2 regions of the Paenibacillus sp. 01L418 genome follow, and region 1 is predicted to be linked to the other one. Evidence: riboswitches for the same ligand, from Rfam matches in the RefSeq annotation. Region 1 holds a riboswitch; the other holds the start of a gene.
The links. Region 1 has a riboswitch for cyclic di-GMP ahead of AC1DSE_RS22865 (transglutaminase-like domain-containing protein). Riboswitches for the same ligand answer to the same signal wherever they lie in the genome.
Positions count from the first base shown of each region.

Region 2: it holds a riboswitch for cyclic di-GMP, as region 1 does, so the genes downstream of both, AC1DSE_RS21830 (EAL domain-containing protein) here and AC1DSE_RS22865 (transglutaminase-like domain-containing protein) in region 1, are expected to answer to the same signal.

Region 1 is NZ_JBFTSN010000238.1:1,209-9,771, forward strand. Features, by position in the region: gene AC1DSE_RS22815 (anthranilate synthase component I family protein) at 1-631, shown strand, start outside; gene pabA (aminodeoxychorismate/anthranilate synthase component II) at 628-1,209, shown strand; gene pabC (aminodeoxychorismate lyase) at 1,206-2,096, shown strand; gene folP (dihydropteroate synthase) at 2,142-2,990, shown strand; gene folB (dihydroneopterin aldolase) at 3,052-3,438, shown strand; gene folK (2-amino-4-hydroxy-6-hydroxymethyldihydropteridine diphosphokinase) at 3,413-3,970, shown strand; gene AC1DSE_RS22845 (helix-turn-helix domain-containing protein) at 3,922-4,134, shown strand; partial or broken gene AC1DSE_RS22850 (tRNA-dihydrouridine synthase) at 4,193-4,475, shown strand; gene greA (transcription elongation factor GreA) at 4,895-5,371, shown strand; gene lysS (lysine--tRNA ligase) at 5,540-7,060, shown strand; cyclic di-GMP riboswitch class I at 7,227-7,305, shown strand; cyclic di-GMP riboswitch class I at 7,355-7,433, shown strand; gene AC1DSE_RS22865 (transglutaminase-like domain-containing protein) at 7,446-8,255, shown strand.
Region 2 is NZ_JBFTSN010000218.1:1,633-5,037, forward strand. Features, by position in the region: partial or broken gene AC1DSE_RS21830 (EAL domain-containing protein) at 1-1,198, opposite strand, end outside; cyclic di-GMP riboswitch class I at 1,283-1,368, opposite strand; gene AC1DSE_RS21835 (metallophosphoesterase) at 1,485-3,405, opposite strand, start outside.

The DNA.
Region 1 (8,563 bases):
CGATAACAAGCTGATCACAAGACCGATAGCTGGAACGCGTAGACGCGGGCGGACAGAGGAAGAGGATCGGCGCCTGGCTGACGAACTTCTCACGAATGAGAAGGAGCGGGCGGAGCATATTATGCTCGTTGACTTGGAGCGGAACGATCTTGGGCGGATTTCAACCTATGGTACGGTTAAGGTCGAAGAGTTTATGGTTATTGAACAATATTCGCATGTTATGCATCTTGTTTCTCAGGTAGTAGGACAGCTTGCAAACGGCAAAGATGCTTACGATGTTATATCGGCTACCTTCCCCGGAGGAACGATTACAGGTGCTCCAAAAATTCGCACAATGGAAATCATAGAAGAGCTTGAACCGACACGCAGAGGACCGTATACGGGCTCGCTTGGATGGATTGACTACAGCGGAGATATGGAATTTAATATTATTATTAGAACAATGGTGCTTCAGGAAGGCGTTGTTCATATTCAAGCGGGAGCAGGCATCGTTATTGATTCTGAGCCGGAGCGGGAATATAAAGAATCGCTAAACAAGGCGAAGGCATTATGGAAGGCCATTCAGTACAGCGAACGGTTTGCAGCAGTCGATTTGGCAGCGGAAACGGAAAAAGGGGGAGCCTTAACATGATTCTTGTCATCGATAATTATGATTCCTTTACGTACAATTTAGTGCAGTATTTGGGTGAGCTTGGGGAAGATATTACGGTAAAAAGAAACGACGAAATAGATTTAGCCGGAATCGAAGCATTAGCGCCCGATCATATTTTAATATCACCAGGTCCGTGTTCACCGAATGAAGCGGGCATTAGTTTATCTCTAATCGAGCATTTTAAAGGTAAAATCCCGATTTTTGGCGTATGTCTTGGTCATCAATCGATCGGACAAGCATTTGGCGGGGAAGTGGTACGTGCGGAGAAGCTGATGCACGGCAAAACGTCTGCCATTTATCATCAAGGAAAGTCCGTGTTTGAAGGTTTGCCATCACCTTTTACCGCTACTCGCTATCATTCTCTTATCGTACGCCGTGAAACGCTGCCTGATTGCTTGGAAATAACAGCGGAAACCGATGAAGGAGAAATTATGGGTTTGCGTCATAAGGAATATGCAATTGAAGGGGTGCAATTTCACCCTGAGTCCATTATAACGGAGCATGGCTTGACGATGCTTCGTAATTTCTTGCAAAATCGGACGGGCGCAGTGCGATGAAGGTCGAACTGAACGGCTCCGTAATGGATGCGAGCGAAGCCGTGATCTCAGTTTATGATCACGGCTTTTTGTACGGTATAGGTTTGTTCGAGACTTTCCGCACGTATGAGGGGAAGCCTTACTTACTAGATAGGCATATGAAGCGGTTATGCTCAGGCTGTGATCAGCTAGGAATTCAGTACACGCCTAATATGGAGGAGCTGAGCAGCTCCGTTAACGAGCTTCTTGTGGCGAATGAATTAAAAGATGGCTATATAAGACTAACCGTCAGTGCAGGCGAAGCTGAGCTAGGGTTGCCGACAGGAGATTATGAACAGCCGAATGTGTTAATGCTTGTAAAGGCTTTGCCGCCGGTTAATGATGCGGTTCATATGCGCGGACGGGAGCTGCGGCTTTTGCAGACAAGGAGGAATACGCCTGAGGGCGAGGTTCGCTTTAAGTCTCTCCATTATATGAACAATATTATTGCTAAGCGAGAGCTGCTTGCCAGTGGTGCTGCGCCTGGGGCCGAGGGTCTTATGCTCAGCCGAGAAGGATGGTTGGCGGAGGGAATCGTGAGCAACTTGTTTTTTGCTAAGGACAATGTTGTATATACGCCTGAACTGGCCACCGGCATATTGCCGGGCATTACACGCAAGCGAGTTCTGGAGCTGGCTGGCAGTGCAGGGTATGAAACCGAAGAGGGCCTTTATAGCTTGGAGAAGCTGCAAACGGCCGATGAGATTTGGCTTACCAATTCCATTCAGGAGCTCGTTCCCGTTACTCTGTTATCAGAAGCTGGCGGGGTGAGTAGAGTTATCGGCAACGGTCAAGCAGGTTCTATTACAAAGCAATTGCTTACTCTTTACCGACAGACGACAATTGACGGTGATGCTGGAGCTATCTAAGCTCTATAATCATGTAACATTAAGAAGAAGGATGGCGGTCTAACAATGGATCAACAACCAAATTTCTATAAAAGAACATATGTGTTTGGCAGCGGAACGAGGCTGGAGTTAGGCGGGCGTACGTTAATTATGGGCATTTTGAATGCGACACCTGATTCTTTCTCGGACGGCGGGAGCTACACGAGTGTGGATGCGGCTCTTGCCCGTGCGAAAGCGATGGTGGAGGAAGGCGCTGATATTATTGATATTGGCGGTGAATCGACACGTCCAGGATTTGAGCCGGTGGGAGTGGAGGAAGAGCTGCGGCGTATCCTTCCTGTTATTCAGGTTTTGCGTAAGGCGCTGCCGCACATTCCTTTATCCATCGATACATACAAAGCTGAGACTGCACGGCATGCGTTAGAGGCGGGTGCTCATATTATTAATGACATTTGGGGGCTTAAGGGCGACCCTAATATGGCCGCAGTTGCAGCTGAATATGCTTGTCCTGTCATCATCAATCATAACCGCCATGCGAGAGACTATAATGATTTTGTTCCCGATGTACTTGCAGATTTGCAGGGCAGTGTAAGCATTGCGCGAACGGCGGGCATCGCTGAAGATCAAATCTGGCTAGATCCGGGTATTGGTTTTGCCAAAACCTATGAGGATAATCTGGAGCTGCTTGGCCGTCTATCCGAGCTGCATGCACTTGGATATCCGGTGCTGCTTGGTACCTCGCGTAAACGATTCATTAAGCAGACGCTGAATCTGCCTGTTGATGAGCTTGTTGAGGGAACGGCTGCGACGGTTGCTCTTGGCATTGCGCACGGCTGCCAAATCGTACGTGTGCATGATGTGCGTGCAATTAAGCGTACTGCACTTATGACGGACGCCATTTTATATCGACATTAATTGTGTTGTTGAATGCCGTTTCTTATTTTAAATAAGGTACATCGTTAGGAGAGTGACTATAATGGATAAAATGATGATCAAAGGGATGAGGTTTTACGGCTACCACGGCGTATTTCCTGAAGAAAACAAGCTAGGCCAGAAATATCATGTGGATGTTGAGCTCAATATGGATTTGGAGCAAGCGGCGTTAACCGATGATTTGAACAGTACGGTGAATTATGCAGAAATCCACGCTCTCACGAAAACGATTGTAGAGGGCCCTCCGTTTAAGCTTATCGAAGCTTTAACAGGTCACATTGCATCGCAAGTACTGGAAGTTTATACTATGGTAAATGAAGTGACGGTTCGAGTAACGAAGCCTAACCCGCCGTTTGATATCCATTTTGACGGAGTAACGGTAGAACTGCGAAGAAAGCGGGACAATGATGGACGAACAATTCCCGCTTGATGGCGCACAGGCAGAGGCATATATTGCTTTAGGATCTAACATGGGAAACCGTGAGCAACTGCTGCTGGAAGCGATTAGCCTCATCGATGCGCACCCGAACATCGTGGTAAGCAAAGTGTCGGGTATGTATGAGACTGATCCGGTAGGCTACACAGAGCAACCGCCCTTTATCAATATGGCATTAGCTGTACGAACGACACTATCTCCATTAATGCTTTTGCGTCAGCTTTTGGAGTACGAGCAGCAGCTCGGTAGAGTTCGACAAATTCGTTGGGGACCGAGAACCATTGACCTTGATCTGCTCCTATACGATAATGTCAGAATGGATCAAGAGGAATTAACTTTGCCGCATCCGCGTATGATGGAGCGGTCGTTCGTTCTCGTTCCGCTGCATGATGTTTTGGATCAAACACATCGGCTGCAGTCCGAGGTAAGCGCAGTATCTGAAGCAGCGCTTCTGGATGGAAAGGAAGGCATTACGTTATGGAAAACAATCAATTGGCGCAGCGCGTCAGAGCCTTTCGAAAGCTGAAGGGCTATACTCAGCAGGAGCTGGCCAAGGAGCTTGGCGTATCGGTGGCCGTTCTTGGCTCATTGGAGCGAGGAACAAGAAAGACGGATACGAAGTTATTAAATCATATCGCTAAGACGCTCGGAATCAGCTATGAGGAATTAATGTCTGATAACCGTGAATAGTGCTGTCTGGTACACAAGACATGAACCATAAGCAATTAGAAGAGGAGGAAGGAGTGACATGCTGAAAATCGGTGGCATCGAAATGAAGAACAGAGTGGTGCTAGCGCCGATGGCAAGCGTGTGCTATTCTGCCTTTGATTAATTGCCAAGGAGTTTGGAACGGGTCTTGTATGTGCGGAGATGGTAAGCGACAAGGCCATTTTGCATGGTAGTATACGGGTAAGGCTAATTGGGACATTATAAAGGATGTCAAAGTAGCGGTATCGATTCCCGTAATTGGGAATGGCGACGTTTTCTCACCAGAGGATGCAAAAAGGCTGCTCGAACATACCGGCTGTGATCCGATGGTAGCGATTTTGGAAAACTACGTCCACTCGCTTGGAGAGGACGAAGAATTCCAAGCTGTCAGTGCTGTTTCAGCAATGAAGCGGGTTCTGCAGAAGTAGACGCTTACTAAAATACAAATAGATCGGTTATGCGATTTACCCCGTAACGGGAGCGAGCCGACACCATTCGACAAAAGCCGCTATCATGCGGCTTCTGCTCTACATTTCAGAAATGAAACGGTTTCAATGGGTCGTCTGGCTTTGATTGACATTCAGGGTAACTTTGCAATATAATCGTGCAATATAATCTAACGAAGACATCAAGAGCGCTTCAAACAACAGTTGGTATGAGGAATAAGAAGCGTAATATATTAGGTAACAGTGAATTCATACAAGGTATGAAAAATTAGTCACATGACAGGAGAATCGGAAAGATGAACGATAAGCAAATCATTCTGACTCAAGAAGGGCTGCGAAAGCTCGAAGATGAATTAGAGAACCTAAAGTCGGTCAAGCGTCGTGAAGTAGCTGAACGTATTAAAGTAGCAATTGGCTATGGTGATATAAGCGAAAACTCGGAATATGAAGATGCGAAGAATGAGCAAGCATTTATCGAAGGCCGCGTTCTTACCCTTGAGAAAATGTTGCGCAATGCGCGTATTATAAATAATGACGATATTGATATTGATACCGTGAGCATCGGTTCGATCGTAACGGTTGAGGATATGGAGTATGGCGACACAATGGATTATTCCATTGTTGGTACAGCGGAAGCCGATCCTTTGCAAAACAAGATTTCAAATGAAAGCCCGGTTGGTAAAGCGATTTTAGGCAAGAAAAAAGGCACCGTTGTCGAAGTTAGCGTACCAGTCGGCATTATTCAATACAAAATTCTCGATATCAAAAAATAATGTTTGCTATGAGCGGTTCAAAAAGCTTCCTTGTAGGAAGCTTTTTGAACGTTTAAAATATAAGAACGTATATTACAGGTCTATACATTGCTTATATTTTATTGCGAAACGAGATTTTGCTGCATGAATCCGGTGACAGCTGCTTGCTTTTGCCGAATGATCAAGGAGATGAAAGAAGTGGAACAAGAAAACAATGAACAGCAGGAGCTAAGTGAGCTCTTGCAAATTCGCAGAAACAAATTGGACGAGCTTAGAGGGTTAGGTGTGGATCCATTCGGCCGAAAGTTCGAACGCACTCATAACGCCAAAGATATTGTACAAGCCTATGAAGGGCTCAGCAAAGAAGAAATAGAAGAAAAAGCGGTTGAAGTGCGTATTGCTGGCCGTATTATGCAGAAACGCGGCATGGGCAAAGCGGGTTTTGCTACGATTCAAGATTTGAGCGGCAAGGTTCAAATTTATGTTCGTAAAGATTCCGTTGAAGAGCATAAGTTTGCAGCTTTTGACTTGCTGGATATCGGTGACATCATTGGCGTAGTAGGCGTTGTATTCAAAACGAATACAGGCGAAGTCTCTGTCAAAGCGCGTGATATTGAAGTTTTGACAAAGTCGCTTCTTCCATTGCCTGATAAATATCATGGCTTGAAAGACGTAGAGCTTCGTTATCGTCAGCGTTATGTTGACCTTATCGTGAATCCCGACGTCCAACAAACCTTTATTACTCGTTCCAAAATCATTCAATCCATGCGTCGCTACCTAGATTCCCGCGGGTATTTAGAAGTAGAAACACCAACGCTGCATTCCATTGCAGGCGGTGCTGCAGCACGCCCTTTCGAAACGCATCATAATGCGCTGGACATGCAGCTCTACATGCGTATTGCAATCGAGCTTCATTTGAAGCGACTGATTGTAGGCGGATTGGAGAAAGTATATGAGATCGGCCGTGTATACCGGAATGAGGGGATTTCGACTCGCCACAATCCAGAGTTTACAATGATTGAGCTTTACGAGGCTTATGCGGATTACAAGGATATTATGGCATTGACAGAGAATGTCATCGCACATATTGCGCAAGAGGTTCTTGGAACAACGAAAATCACTTATCAAGGCCAAGAAATTGATTTGACACCTCAGTGGCGCCGTGTCAGCATGGTTGAGCTTGTCAAAGAAACGACTGGCGTAGATTTCGGCGTGGAAATGAGCGACGAGGAAGCCCATCGTTTGGCGAAAGAACACAAAGTTGCCGTTGATCCGCATATGACGTTTGGTCATATTCTCAACGCTTTCTTTGAACAGTTCGGTGAGCACACGCTTATTCAGCCAACCTTTGTTACAGGACATCCGGTTGCTATTTCGCCGCTTGCTAAGAAGAGCGAAGCAGATCCACGCTTCACCGATCGTTTTGAGCTATTCATCGTAGCACGTGAGCATGCTAATGCATTTACGGAGCTTAACGATCCGATTGATCAGCGTGAGCGTTTCGAGTCGCAGCTTGTTGAGCGTGAGCATGGAAATGACGAGGCGCATGAGATGGATGAAGACTTTATCCGCGCTCTGGAATACGGCATGCCGCCAACAGGCGGACTAGGAATCGGTATCGACCGATTGATCATGCTTCTAACAGATGCTCCATCTATTCGTGATGTACTGTTGTTCCCTCATATGAGAGATCAGCGTTCTGCTGAATAAGAAAGAAACAAGGAACCGTTTGGCTTTTAGCAGCCAACGGTTCTTTTTTTCTAATATCGAGAATTTGCAACAACAATCCTTAAAAACATTCAAATTATGATTGATATTGTAGTACAATCTATTGATTTGCTAGATTCATATGGTAGAATAGAACTAATAAAGCGCTACACGATAACGGCAAACCTATCGAAAGGTAGGGACGCAAAGCTAAAGGGCCTTCCGTATGATGGCAGCCAGCTACCGAATGAACAGGCTTTTTTTGTTTTTATAGGGAAATTCATCACATAGCGCTTCACACGATAATGGCAAACCTATCGAAAGGTAGGGACGCAAAGCTAAAGGGCCTTCCGTAAGATGGCAGCCAGCTACCGAAGGGAGTATATTCATGCGTAAATTTATGTTAGTCATCGCAGCTTTTGTTCTTTTTGCATCCATCCATGTAACGGTCGTTCAGGCAAATGAAGCGGACTCTTCTGATTGGCTCAATACGGGGAATTTAGATAAAGGTGTTGTCTCCGTACAATATGCAGTGAACACTAAAGTGAAAACGAAGCTTATGATCGCAAAAGGCGCATCAAACTATACATATAATCTAACCGGCGGAAAAACAGCTGAGAAGTTTCCATTGCAGCTTGGCAATGGCGAATATACGATATCTGTTCTAGAGAATACAACAGGCAACAAATACAAACTGGCGAAGAAAGAAACGGTGACGCTTGATTTGAAAGACAACAAGGTTTTGTACTTGAATTCCATCCAGAACATTGACTGGTCGAATGCGAGCAGCGCCATCGTCAAGGCAAAAGAATTAGCGAGCAATAAAAAAACGGATATGGAGAAAGTAAAGGCAATCTACGAGTATATTATTACGAATGTAAGTTATGATAATCAATTAGCTGCTAATCTGTCAGTTGATTACCTCCCCAATATTGATCGCACATTTAAATCGAGAAAGGATATCTGCTACGGATACGCTTCATTGTTTGCGGCAATGCTGCGGAGCGTGGATATCCCTACGAAGCTCTTGATGGGACAATCTACTTATGTGGATGTTTATCATGCTTGGAACGAAGTGTACTTGGATGGGAAATGGGTTACGATTGATACGACAGTTGATGCGGGTCTAAAGAAGGGCAAGAAAAAGTATGAGCTTATCAAGGATGCAGCTCAATATACAGTTACAAAAACATATTAGAAGTTATACGAGCTTGCGGAAATCGCAGAGCTCGTTTTTTTATGTCTTTCTTCAATATAGGTGAGGAGGAAGCGAAGCAACGATTGCGCAATTAGAAGGCAAATAGGAGTGTTGAAAACTTTTTCGTAAATAATAAAAAAAACACTTGCAATGCTATATACGCCTATGATATATTATCTAGGTCGCCAACGAGATACACGGTCGACGAGAGAGAAAAGATTGCTCTTTGAAAACTGAACAACGAGTAATAACTGCCTCGCAAATCCTTCGGGATAAGCGAAAAAAGCGATAAAAAAGTAATGAGCATT
Region 2 (3,405 bases), on a different contig from region 1:
TTCTGCGATTTGGCATCTCCGTTAAATAATCGTGGTAAGCCAAATATTGATTTAATTCCTCAGCCTTGCTTCGATCCGTAATATCAAGGACTACGCCAACGATCGCTTGCTCACCCATATTTGACACTTGATTATAGTGCACTTCGCAATGAATATTCGTCCCATCTTGTTTAATGGCTCTGTGGCAGAAATTAGATAAAGACTGCCCCTCCTGTAACTTCGTTAGCTGATTAACGACGGCTTCACGGTCTGAGGGATGAATCGTCTGTATAATATCCATACCGATCAAGGAGTCATAACCGAACATTTTATTGAGCTGATCATTTGAATAAACGAAGTTGTTTTTCTGCGCGACAAAAATACCGACAATGGATTGCTCGACAATACTGCGGTATTTTAATTCGGTCTCAGTCAACGACTGCTCAATCATTTTTTGCTGCGTAATATCCTTGGCAATGCCGTAGACACCGATAAGCTTTTTATTAATAATGATTGGAATATTGGTCACATTAAATTCGACCGTTTGCCCTGTTCTCGTAATGCCTGTCGTATCATAGTTTTGAGGATTCAGCGTCTTGACCGTTTGCTCAAAATATTGAATCGTTTTATCCAGCGCTGCGGCATCTACAAATTTATGAAAACTATCATTAATAATTTCCTCTTTCGTATATCCAAAAAGTTGCTCAAGCACTGAATTGCATGACAAAAAACGCCCTTGTGCGTCTAAAGAAAAGACAGCATCAGGATTGTTTTCAAATATCGATTTATAAAGCTGCTCTTCTAGTGTGAGGCGATGCTGTATTTTTTTATTTTCCGTAACATCCTGAATCATGCCTATCGTCAACAATATCTCGTTTTCGGCATTCCGTATGAACGTAATGTTTTCCACCACATGTCTAACTTCACCGCCCTGACGAACGATTCTGTACTCGGAAACGCTTTCCTTTTTTGATTCAATTGCAAGGTGGAACTGCTCATTAACGCGCTCACGATCTTCGGGATGCACGAACTCAAAAAATTGTTCAATCGTCATCGAGAAATCAGATTTCATACCATATATTTCGAACATTTGATTCGACCAGGATGCTTCTCTGCGAATATGGTCAAACTCCCAGTAGCCTAAATTAGCTAACTTTTGAACAATATTAAAACTACCAACATTAACATTGCCATTAAAACGTTTAATCATTTGTTTCATTGCTAAATATCCCCTCTTATTCATAACGTAGGCGGTAACCTGAAGTTTTTAAGGAGAGGATATAGGTATGTTATCACTCATCCTTTTGGCAACCCAGCCACCTTTGGAAATTTCCTTTAGGCCTGTTGGCTTTGCGTCATTGTCTTTCGACAACTTTGCTTTTTACTAGGACTTTTTACATATACCAGTATTCCATATTATTCCGATATATACCATAACCAATTTCATAATAGGTCGAATGATGTAGAAAAACCTCCCATTTTGGGAGGTTTGGTATATTGATGATTTACAATCTAGGATCTATTTCCTTCTCTTTGGCAACCTCAAACAAAAGATTCGCAACAGCCGCTTGATATCCATCGTTTTCTGGAGCAATTTCAGCAAAAGGAATCGCCAGCATATGCTGTCCTAGCCGGTACTCGTTAAATGATGTACGAAGCTTTTGCGTAATATTTTTTTGCTTGATGAGCTTATTGTACTTGTGCGGAAATCTATAATCATAACCGTAAATAATAGACATGTATTCCTTATTGCGCACTTTCATATAGGGAACCGTGTACGGCTGAGGCATCTCCGGCTTAATCACGACACCTTCCATATGATTGTCTACCGTAAGCGTGTAGAAATATTTTTCTGCAAGCTCATAGCTCTCCGCATCAGACAGAACAAGCGTGATGAATGGATCGTCAGAGAGGAAACGATACATCTCCGAGGTTTTCCACGCTGGCAGCTGCTCGCTTCCGTCTACGTATACGATTTTGAGCAGCGAAAATGGCTTGTATTCAAGCTCCCCAGCCTCGGCATACAGCTCCAGCTGCCTCTTATACGTTTCATATGCTTTGATATGCTCATCAATTGGCCTGTTTTTCTCAAGAATAGAATGAACATGTTTAAAGTTTTGGTAGACGGCTAGGCCATATTTCTCATTAATAGCCCCTTTGCTAAGGTGAAACTGATCCTTTTCAAAACCACTTTCCTTGAAATCATGCGCAAGCTTTCCGAACGCTTCCTCGAATCCATTCGCCTTCAGGAATGCAAGCTCTGTCTCAAGCCCCTTCTCAATTGGCTTAAACTGCTTTTCGATGAGACCTTCTCCCAGCGCCTCCCATGGCAAAAGCTCGCCATCCAGCAGAAGCATCGATATATCGTTTTCCTTCATGTAGCTTCCGAATCTTTGCAGCAGTCGCTCATAAACAGCGGTTAGGTCAACCTTATTTATTTTGTACCCATTGCGGCTCACTGCAAAACATTGCTCGATATCTGCATGCAAATAAACATTGCAGCGTGATCCCATATATTTGGGCTGCAGCACGACCTCTTTAACACCGCGCTCCATAAAATAGTTCAGCCCTTTCCTCAGCGATTCCAGCTCACCCGCCGCTTCATCCTTATCTGCAGGAGACATGGTTCCTGAAATAAAGTTAATTTTATTGCGCGAGCAATACTGCAATCTGCGGGCTTCATCATCATCCAGCTCCTGCAGCGATACTTTGCGTTCCTCTTTGAAGAGAGCAGGAAGCTCGCCTTCCATGCCGGCTATTGCCGATTTCTGTGATTTGAAAGTCGGCTTCACCGACAGAGAAACCGAGGTTAGCAGATTGCCGTGAACTGCGCCTGAATCCAAATGGATTTTATTTCTGATCCGAAATGTTTGTTTAGCAGCCACATGTCCAAAAACATGATACGGCTGGTTTCCTGCTGCATCCCGCTTCAGAAACGCAAGCTGTGCTTCAATCGGCGCCGATCGGTCGAGTCTAAAATTGCGCTGATGACGGATCGAATTCACATCCAGCTTGCCAATATATTTGTTCTCGCATGGCGCGTGAGTCACATAATAGGATGGTCCTGATTTTCCTACCATTCTGTAGAAAGGCTTCGACAGCGATACGAGATGATTAAACTTCTGAAGCAGCTCAGCATCGCCTCTCAGCACCTCAGTCGAATCGAAGTAGGCATGCAGCAGCTCCTCTTCCACACCTTTGATTTCACCACGCATATATTTATGGACGAAGTTTTCATGATTGCCAAGCACAAACAAAAACTTATCCTGATTCGTATATAGGAAATCAATGATTTCCTTAGTGCGGCTTCCCTTATCGATCCAATCTCCAACGAGCAATACTTTTGTACCGCTGACCTTTCCTGTCTCAACCAATACATTGCCCTCTAGTTGAAACCCATGGCTAACGAGCAAAGCCTTCAGCTCA